2 regions of the Brachybacterium huguangmaarense genome follow, and region 2 is predicted to be linked to the other one. Evidence: predicted binding sites of a transcription regulator. Region 2 holds the regulator's gene; the other holds the start of a gene.
The links. The regulator LexA, encoded in region 2, represses DNA repair genes until DNA is damaged. The targets are predictions, from matches to a motif close to TCGAACANNTGTTCGA.
Positions count from the first base shown of each region.

Region 1: a site for LexA is predicted at 2,922-2,937, ahead of BRM3_RS12770 (HNH endonuclease signature motif containing protein). Genes of this name have one in related genera too.

Region 1 covers NZ_CP107020.1:2,771,059-2,775,538, forward strand. The annotation lists gene BRM3_RS12760 (COX15/CtaA family protein) at 1-188, shown strand, start outside; gene map (type I methionyl aminopeptidase) at 185-1,006, shown strand; gene BRM3_RS12770 (HNH endonuclease signature motif containing protein) at 1,142-2,893, opposite strand; gene BRM3_RS12775 (MFS transporter) at 3,048-4,235, opposite strand; gene BRM3_RS12780 (1-deoxy-D-xylulose-5-phosphate synthase) at 4,370-4,480, opposite strand, start outside.
Region 2 covers NZ_CP107020.1:1,736,765-1,741,244, reverse strand. The annotation lists gene BRM3_RS07785 (HelD family protein) at 1-1,126, shown strand, start outside; gene nrdR (transcriptional regulator NrdR) at 1,307-1,780, opposite strand; gene BRM3_RS07775 (LysM peptidoglycan-binding domain-containing protein) at 1,875-2,270, opposite strand; gene lexA (transcriptional repressor LexA) at 2,520-3,209, shown strand; gene BRM3_RS07765 (ATP-dependent DNA helicase) at 3,223-4,480, opposite strand, start outside.

The DNA.
Region 1 (4,480 bases), 1.0 Mb from region 2:
TGCAGGCCGTCATCGGGTACACGCAGTACTTCACGGCGCTGCCCGCGGTGCTCGTCGGGTTCCACATGGCGGGGGCCGCCCTGTTCACCGCCTCGATCACGTGGCTCGTGACGACCATGTGGACCTGGCAGGGAGCGCCGATGAGCAACGCCGAGACCACCGCACGCACGATCGAGGTCACCCCGTGATCCTGCCCCGTCGCCGCCGTGCCGCCCCTCGCGTGCAGCCCACGGTCGAGCAGATGCGACCCTCCGGCGAGTTCGTCGCCGGCGTGCTCTCCCATCTGCGCGACGTCGTGGACGTCGGCTGGAACCTGCTCGAGATCGACGCCGAGGTGCACCGGATGATCCGCGAGGCGGGCGCCACGAGCTGCTACCTCGACTACCATCCGCGGTTCGGCGCCTACCCCTTCGGCAAGGTCATCTGCACGAGCGTCAACGATGCGGTGCTGCACGGCCGCCCCTACGACCGCGTGCTCGAGGACGGCGATCTCATCTCCCTCGATCTCGCGGTCGAGCTCGAGGGCTGGGTCGCCGACTCGTCGCTCTCGATCGTCGTCGGCACGGCAGCGCCGTCGGACCTCCAGCTGATCCGCGACACCGAGACGGTCATGTGGGCGGGGATCGACCAGGTGCGCGCGGGGAACCGGGTGGGCGACATCGGGCATGCCGTCGAGGCGTCCGCGCACGGGCTCGGGTACACGATCAACCATCAGTTCGGCGGCCACGGCGTGGGCCGCACGATGCACGAGGACCCGTTCATCCCCAACCATGGCACGCCCGGATCGGGCCGCGAGCTGGAGGCGGGCATGGTGCTGACGGTCGAGCCGTTCCTGTCGCCGACGACGAGCGAGCTCGAGATCACCGACCGCGACGGCTGGACCGTCGAGACGGTCGACCACTCGCGCGGCGCGCACGCCGAGCACACCCTGTACGTCACCGAGGGCGACCCGATCGTCCTCACGGCGCGCGCCACGGATCCCTCGCCGCGGTCGTCGGTCGCATAGGCGGGGAGGGCGGCGTCGCGGAGGCGGGGCATCGCGGCGGCCCGGCCGCCCGCGAAGACGGCGGTGGTGCACCCGGCGCGTCCCGTCGAGACGGACCCGGCTCGAGCACGGACACGGGCACGAGCGCGCGCGGGCTCAGAACGGTGGTGCCTCATGCGGGTCTGTCGGCGGGGGTTGCCCTCGCCGAGGCTCGGACCACGGCGGTCCTTCGCGCGGGGGCCGGGTCGGCGGCTCGTCGGGCGGGTGGTCCGACGTCGTGTCCTGCTCCTGCTCGGCTCGTCGGGCCCTGCGGGCCTCGACCCGTGCGAGGTACGCGTTCCATGAAGCCATGAGCTGGGCGACGGCGCGCGGCGTCGCGAGGTCGACGTCGTCCTCGACCTCCACGCGGGCGCACGGGTGCTCAGCGGACCCGACCCGCCAGGCCGTGGCTCCCGGCCCGGTGCCGGTCGACGGCAGACGCTCGGGGTCGAGACGACCGGCCGTCTTCTCGGCGTGATGCTGCCAGCACGGGAGGTGGAGGTTCTCGATCTCGGTGCGCCCTCCCCGTGCCGGGTCCCGGTGGTCGAACTCCTCGATGTGGTCGCATTCCGAGGCGGAGGACGCCGGCCGGTCACAGCCCGGCACGGCGCACGTGGCCTGGCGCAGACGCAGATGCTCGAGCATGGCCGGGCTCGGCGTGTACCGCTCCGCGGGCATCGGGAGGAACGCCCCGGTGCACGGATCGGTCGGCACCCGGTGCCAGGTGCGCTCCCCCGCGGCGAGGTGCCGCGCCATGTCCGGCGGGATCGGGATGCGCCCTTCGAGCATGCCGGGCTGATCGGAGGCTCCGAGCACGGTGAGCACGGGCACGGTGACGTTCAGCCGGAAGCGATCGGCGGGCACGTGCACGCCGTCGGTGTCCAGCTCGGCTGCCGTCAGGAGCCAGAAGCGCAGCTGGGACAGAGACAGGGGCCGGCCGGTCGACGCCGCCCGCCCCTCGGGGTCGCCGGGGATCTCCGTCCCCTGCGCGAGGGCATGGCGCTGGGCGTTCTGGAGGCCGCGCGCCGCCGCATCGAGCCGCCGAGCGAGCGAGAGGATCTCCGGCGCCGGCCCCCGCACCTCGAGCAGCCCGATCCCGGGCTGGGGATCCGTCAGCATCGTCACGCTGCGGCACGCACGAGGGTCCTCGCGCTCGGGCTCGGCGGCGCGCACGGACAGCCAGTCGACCAGGTGGCGCAGTTCGCGGCGGAAGCGCTCAGGCGGGATGTGCATGTCCCAGGTCGCGATCACCGTGTCGGCGCGACGCCGATCCGCCACGGCGAGGGGGCGCACGAGCCGGATCACGTCGTCGAACCAGGCGGCGGGCATCTCTCCGCTCTCGAGCACCGCGAACGTGCGCGGCAGGTGCTCGACGGCGAGGAAGGCGTCCGCGACCCGCCGGGCCGCCTGGTCGACCGTGCAGTGCAGCGCGAGCCCGACACCGATCGCATCGATCGCGTCCGTCGCTCCCGGGCCGACCGTGGTGTCCCCGTCGTAGAAGGCTGCGAGGCACTGCAGGGTGCGGGCGTGGAGCGCCGACCGCTCCGCCGAGAGGTCCCACAGGACGCGCAGCCCCTCGGCGAGCACGGGGGCGGCCTCCAGGCCTGCCTTCTCGGCGACGGTCTCACGGCTCGCGGGACGCCGCGCGACGACGGCCTTCCATGGCGGCGGCTCCCCGGACGTGCCGGGACGCGGCGCGTCGACGCCGGGCCCGCCAGGAGAGGTCCCCGACGCCCTGAGCGCGTCGTCGGGGACCGTGGCGCCGGGGTCCCGAGGAGTCCTCTGGACCACCCAGTCGCCGGTGGCGGGCACGGCGTCGTGGGACGCACGACGCCCCGCATCGCCGCCGCGTCCTCTCGCCTCGTCCATGTCCGCTCCCTCCGAGCCGCCGTCATCTTCGAACACGTGTTCGATGAACTCAGGCTAGTGGAGCGGTACGACAGTCGGAAGGGCCGAGCCGTCCTGGTGGACAACCGCCTGCCCGTCACCGGAAGAGCGCCGGGATCGCGCCACGATCGGGCGCCTACGCCCCCGCTCCCCCGATGGATCGCCAGGCGCGAGGGGACGCCAGCAGGAGGCCGCCCAGGAGAAGCGGGCCGCACGTCAGGACGAGGAGCGCCCACCGCACCTCCAGATGGGCTGCGAGGAGACCCGCCGCGAGCGGGGTGAGCAGGTAGGCGGGGAGCTCGCCGAGCTCGAGCATCGACCGCGCCTCCCCCGCGCTGACGGCGCGCTGCTCGCCCGCGAGGGTGTTGACCATCGGACCGAGGAACGCGGTGCCGACCCCGAGGACGACGAGCCCGAGCAGGCCGGGCACGAGACGTCCTGAGCCCACCCCGACGACGAGCGCCGGCACGGTCACGGCGACGGAGAGCAGAGCGAGCCTCCTCCAGCCGAGGCGCTCGGCGACCGCGCCGACGACCAGCAGGCAGACGCTCTTGGATGCCATGACGACGGTGTACCCGAGGGCTCCGAGGGCGACGCTCCCATGGACGCTCCGCGCGAGATGGATGCCGGCCCACTGGGAGGCGGCGGCGTCGACGATGCTCGCGAGCAGCGAGAGCACGCCGAGGAGGACCACGGGAGCGCTCAGGCGCCGACGCAGACGCAGGACGAGCCTCTCGGCTGAGCCGGTGCGACGCGGCTCGTCCGGGAGCCGCCCCCGCAGCACGGACAGGGCGAGCGCGATCACCGCGTCGACCGCGGCGAGCTGCCACGCCACCGGGATCCCACCGCGGATCGCCGACCATGACAGCGCCCCGCCGCTCAGCATGCCGAGGCTGTCCAGCGCGTCGAAGTGCCCGACGACGCTCCGCCCGAGCTGCCGCTGATGCACGAGCACGAGGGCGCCGGCGGTGGCGCCGAGGACCTTGGCGGCGAGCATCCACACCAGGAGCGATACGACGAGAGCGGGGAGCGCCGGTGAGAGCGCGACGAGCGGGCTCGCGGCGAGGGCCACGCCTGCGGCCACGAGCGCCATCGTGCGCGTGCGGACCCGTCCGATGAGCACGATGACGAGCTCGAGCCCGAGGACCTCGCCGCACGTCGCCACCGACGTCGCGAGGCCCCAGTCGGCGTCCGAGGCCCCGAGGGACTCCTTGACCTGGGGCACCCGCCCGAGCCACACGCCGAGCGGAAGGCTGAGAGCGAGGTGCGCGACGGCGAGGGCGGTGCCGCGTGCGCCGGCGGGGACGGACAGGACGACGGGCATGAGGCCTCCTGGAGAACCACGAGGCCGCCCACTGCAGGCGCTCTACTGCGTCGCCGTCACCGTACCCGGGCCGCTCCCCGAGGCGTCAAGCGCCTCGTCCGTCGCGACGGCCCCGTCCGGGCTCTCCGTCGTGCTCAGCCCAGGACGTCCCGGATGCTCCGGGCGATCCCCTCGGCGTCGAGGCCGTGCTCGGCGAGGATGTGGGCGCGCGTCGCATGTGCGTGGAACCCCTGCGCCACGCCGAG
Region 2 (4,480 bases):
CCTCCGGGAGAGCCCTGAGGTGCGCCGGGCCCTCAACCTCGCGTGGATGCCGTACACCCCCGAGTCGTTCCTGCGGATCCTGCTGGCCCACCCCGAGCGCCTGCGCGCGGCGGCGCCGGCTTCCCTGGGCCCCGCCGCCCTGGCCCGTCTGGTGCGCCCCAAGACGGCTCCGTGGACGGTCGAGGACGTGCCCCTGCTCGACGAGGTCGCTGAGCTGCTCGGCGGCGACGGCGAGCTCCAGCGCACCGACGCCGCCCGCGAGGCCGCCCAGCGCGCCGGCGACGTCGCGTACGCGCGCGAGGTGCTCGAGAACATCGACACCTCGGGCATCGTGCGGGCCGAGGACCTCGCCGAGCAGGTGGGGCGCGTGCGCGACGGCCGCACCCTGGCCGAGCGCGCGAGCGAGGAGCGCACGTGGACCTACGGCCACGTCGTGGTCGACGAGGCGCAGGAGAACTCCGGGATGATGTGGCGCGCGCTCATGCGGCGCTGCCCGACCAAGTCCTTCACGATCGTCGGCGACGTCGCCCAGACCTCCGCCGCGGCCGGCTTCGCGTCCTGGAGCGCGGCGCTCGGGCCCTTCGTGGGCGATCGCCTCGACGTCGAGGAGCTGACGGTCAACTACCGCACGCCCCGCCGGATCATGGACGTCGCGGTGACGACGGCCGAGGCGCTCGAGCTGCCCGTCGCCCCCGTCTCCTCCGTCCGCGACGGCGAGCACCCCGTGCGCGCCCAGGAGGTCCCCGCCGAGAGCCTCGGCGCGGCGGTCGCGCGCACCTGCCTCGATCAGCTCGCGAGCGGCTCCGGGCGCATCGCCGTGATCACGACCGAGGAGTCGGTCGACGCTCTCGCCCGCATCCTGCGGTCGGGCACGGGCCTGCCGCGCGTGGGCACGGGCAGCGCGGGCATCGACGACGTCGTCGCCGTCATGACCGCGCAGGACGCCAAGGGGCTCGAGTTCGACGCGGTCGTGCTGGTCGAGCCGGCCGCGGTCCTGGCCGCGCACTCCCGGGGAGCGGGCGACCTGTACGTCGCGATGACCCGCTCGACGCAGCGCCTGGACCTGGTCCACACGGAGCCTCTGCCCGCCGCGGTGCTCGAGGGTCTCGCGGGCGCCTCCGCCTGAGGCCGCCGGCTGTCGCGAGCACGCAGCCGGGACGAGCCGGGCGGGCGCGGTCGGCCCGGATGGAGAAGGACCGGCGGCCGCGGCTTCCCCTCCGCGACCACCGGTCCATCGTGCGCGATGCGCACGCGACACATCATAAGGGTATCGGCGCCATGCTTCGCACCCCGTCCGGAGGGATGCCTACGGCGCCGCGGGAGCGGGCGTCTCCGCGCCCTCGGCGCGCAGCCGTGCGATCGCGCTCTCGAAGTCCTCGAGGGACTCGAAGCCCTGGTACACGCTCGCGAAGCGGAGGTAGGCGACGAGGTCGAGGTCCTGCAGGGGCTGGAGGATCGCGAGGCCCACGTCGTGGGCGTCGATCTCGGCCTGGCCGCTCTGGCGGATCGCCTCCTCGACCTCCTGGGCGAGGAGGGCCAGCTCGTCGTCGGAGACGGGGCGCCCCTGGCAGGCCTTGCGGACGCCCGCGATCACCTTGGCGCGGCTGAACGGCTCGCTCACCCCGGAGCGCTTGACGACGGCGAGCGAGGCCGTCTCGACCGTGGAGAAGCGCCTCGAGCAGTTCGGGCACTGCCGACGCCTGCGGATCGAGGCGCCGTCGTCGGCGGTCCGGGAGTCGACGACTCGCGAATCGGGGTGGCGGCAGAAGGGGCAGTGCACCTGCGCAGTTTATCGTGCACGGCGCCCGCGGCGCCCGGTGCGATCACGGTGTTCGCCGCGGGCACCGCGCGACGATCCGGGCGGGCCGATGCCGTCAGCGGGCGGCGCCCTCGACGACGGGCAGGTCGAGCTGGGTCCCGGCGGTCACGCGCGAGGTGGGGAGGTCGTTGGCCTGCTGGATCTGGAGCACGTAGTCGCGGGGGTCCATGCCCTCCGGCGCGTAGGTGCGTGCATAGCCCCACAGCGTGTCCCCGGGCTGGACGGTCACGGACACGTACTGGGGCCCGCCCACCCAGTCGGCGAGGGCCGAGGGCGCTCCCGAGAAGATCATCGCGGTCGCGGCGAGCACGAGCAGGACGGCGAGCACGAGCAGCGTGCGCAGGGCGCGCCCCCGACGGGTGAGCTCCAGTCGAACGCTCTTTCGAGCGATCGCGGGGCGACGGCGCGGACGGGGCTGCGCGAGGGCCGGGACGGCGGCGATGGTAGTCATGTCTCCGAACTCCTGTTCGATCGAATACGTGTACGACTGTAGGGGCGACGGGTGCGACACGCAAGACACGATCGAACACCTGTTTGGTTTCGGTGCCCTCGGCCCCTACTGTGGTCAGCGAGATCACTCCACCAGAGGGGTCTGACATTCGAGCTCCGCGGCCGCGGCACGAGGCCGGGCCCGGGCGAGGCGCCCGGCGCCCGCCGGCGCGACGGCGGCGGGGCCCGGGAGACGACGAAAGGCCCGCAGATGACGCCGACCACGCCGAGCGATCCCGCCCTCACGGACGGCGGGGCGCCGTCGAGCGAGCTGTCCGCGCGCCAGCGCACGATCCTCGAGACCATCGCGGCGGCCATCGCCTCGCGCGGCTACCCGCCGACGATGCGCGAGATCGGGGACGCCGTCGGCCTCACCTCGCCGTCCTCGGTGTCCCATCAGCTGCAGGCGCTCGAGCGCAAGGGCTTCCTGCGCCGCGACCCCAAGCGTCCGCGGGCGATGGAGATCGTCATGCCGGACGACGCCGGGGATCCGGGCGAGCCCGTGGCCGAGGCGCTGCCCTCCTCCCCCTCTGTCGCCGTGCCGCTCGTCGGCCGGATCGCCGCGGGGGTGCCGATCACGGCGCAGGAGCAGGTCGAGGACGTGTTCACCCTGCCCGAGCAGCTCGTGGGCAGCGGCGACCTGTTCCTGCTGGCCGTCGTCGGGGACTCGATGGTCGACGCCGCCATCTGCGACGGCGACTGGGTCGTCGTGCGCTCGCAGAACGTCGCCGAGAAGGGCGAGATCGTCGCGGCCATGATCGACGGCGAGGCGACCGTCAAGACCTTCGTCCAGCGCGACGGGCACATCTGGCTCATGCCCCACAACCCCTCGTTCGCCCCCATCCTCGGGGACGACGCCGAGATCCTCGGCAAGGTCGTCGCGGTCCTGCGCACCGTCTGAGGACGGCGCCGCCTCACACGCGGGCGAGCCTCCCGAGCGCGCCGAGCGCGACCTCGGGGTCCTGAGTGCGCCACAGCGGCGGCATCGCGCTCACCAGGAACGAGCCGTAGTGCGCCGTCGCGAGCCGGGGGTCGAGCACCGCCACCATGCCGCGGTCCTCGGCCGAGCGGATCAGGCGGCCGGCGCCCTGCGCCAGCAGCAGCGCCGCGTGCTGCGCGGAGATGGCCATGAAGCCGTTGCCGCCGCGGGCGCCGATGCGCTCCTGGCGCGCGGCCGTGAGGGGGTCGTCGGGCCGCGGGAACGGGATCCGGTCGATCGTCACGAGGCGGCACGCGCGACCCTGCACGTCGACGCCCTGCCACAGCGAGAGGGTGCCGAACAGGCTCGTCGTCTCGTCCTCGCGGAAGCGCCGCACGAGGTTGGTGATCGAGTCCTCCCCCTGCAGTCCGATGGGCAGGGCGCTGCGGGCGCGCACGTGCTCGGCCGCGAGCTGGGCCCCGCGCCGCGAGGAGAACAGGCACAGCGCTCCCCCGCGCGAGGCCTCCACGAGCTCGGTCAGGTGATCGAGCATCGAGAGCGACGGGCCCTCGCGGCCCGGCGGCGGCAGGTGCCGCGCGATGTAGAGGATGCCCTGGCGTGCGTACTCGAAGGGGCTGCCGACGTCGAGGCCGCTCCATGCCGAGGAGCCGCCGCCGCGCGGGCTGGACTCGACCTCCTGCCGGTCGGCGGCCCGCAGACCGATGCTGCCGGCGGGCGGCTCGAAGCGGCCGCCGAGGGCCAGGGTCGCAGACGTCAGCACGACCGTGCGGTCCTCGAGCACGGCGCCGCGCATCGCCCCGGCCACGCTGAGCGGGGCCACCTGGATGCTGCTGCGCCCCGTGAGCTCGGAATGGGAGACCGAGACGACGTCGTCCTCGTCGGGCGCCACGAGGCGCTCGCACACGTCGAGGATCTCCTGCAGGTTGGCGCGCACGGCCTTGCGGGCGCCGGCCGCGGTCGCGCTCCCCTGCTCCCCCGCGTCCTTGGCGTCGGAGTGGGCGGTGCGGGCCTCCGTGCGCAGCAGCACGAGCGCGTCGAGCATGCCCGGCGGCAGGTCGCCGATGACGCGCCCGTCGGGCATCTGGGCGAGGGCGTCGCGCAGGCTCTCCCCCGCGTCGTCGAGGGCGGTCGCGGCCATGCCGAGCCCGCGCAGCTCGCGCACGGCCCCGCGCACCATGGGGGCGGTGAGCGTCTCGGTCACGGCGCTCGTCACGCGGGACACGAGGTCGTGG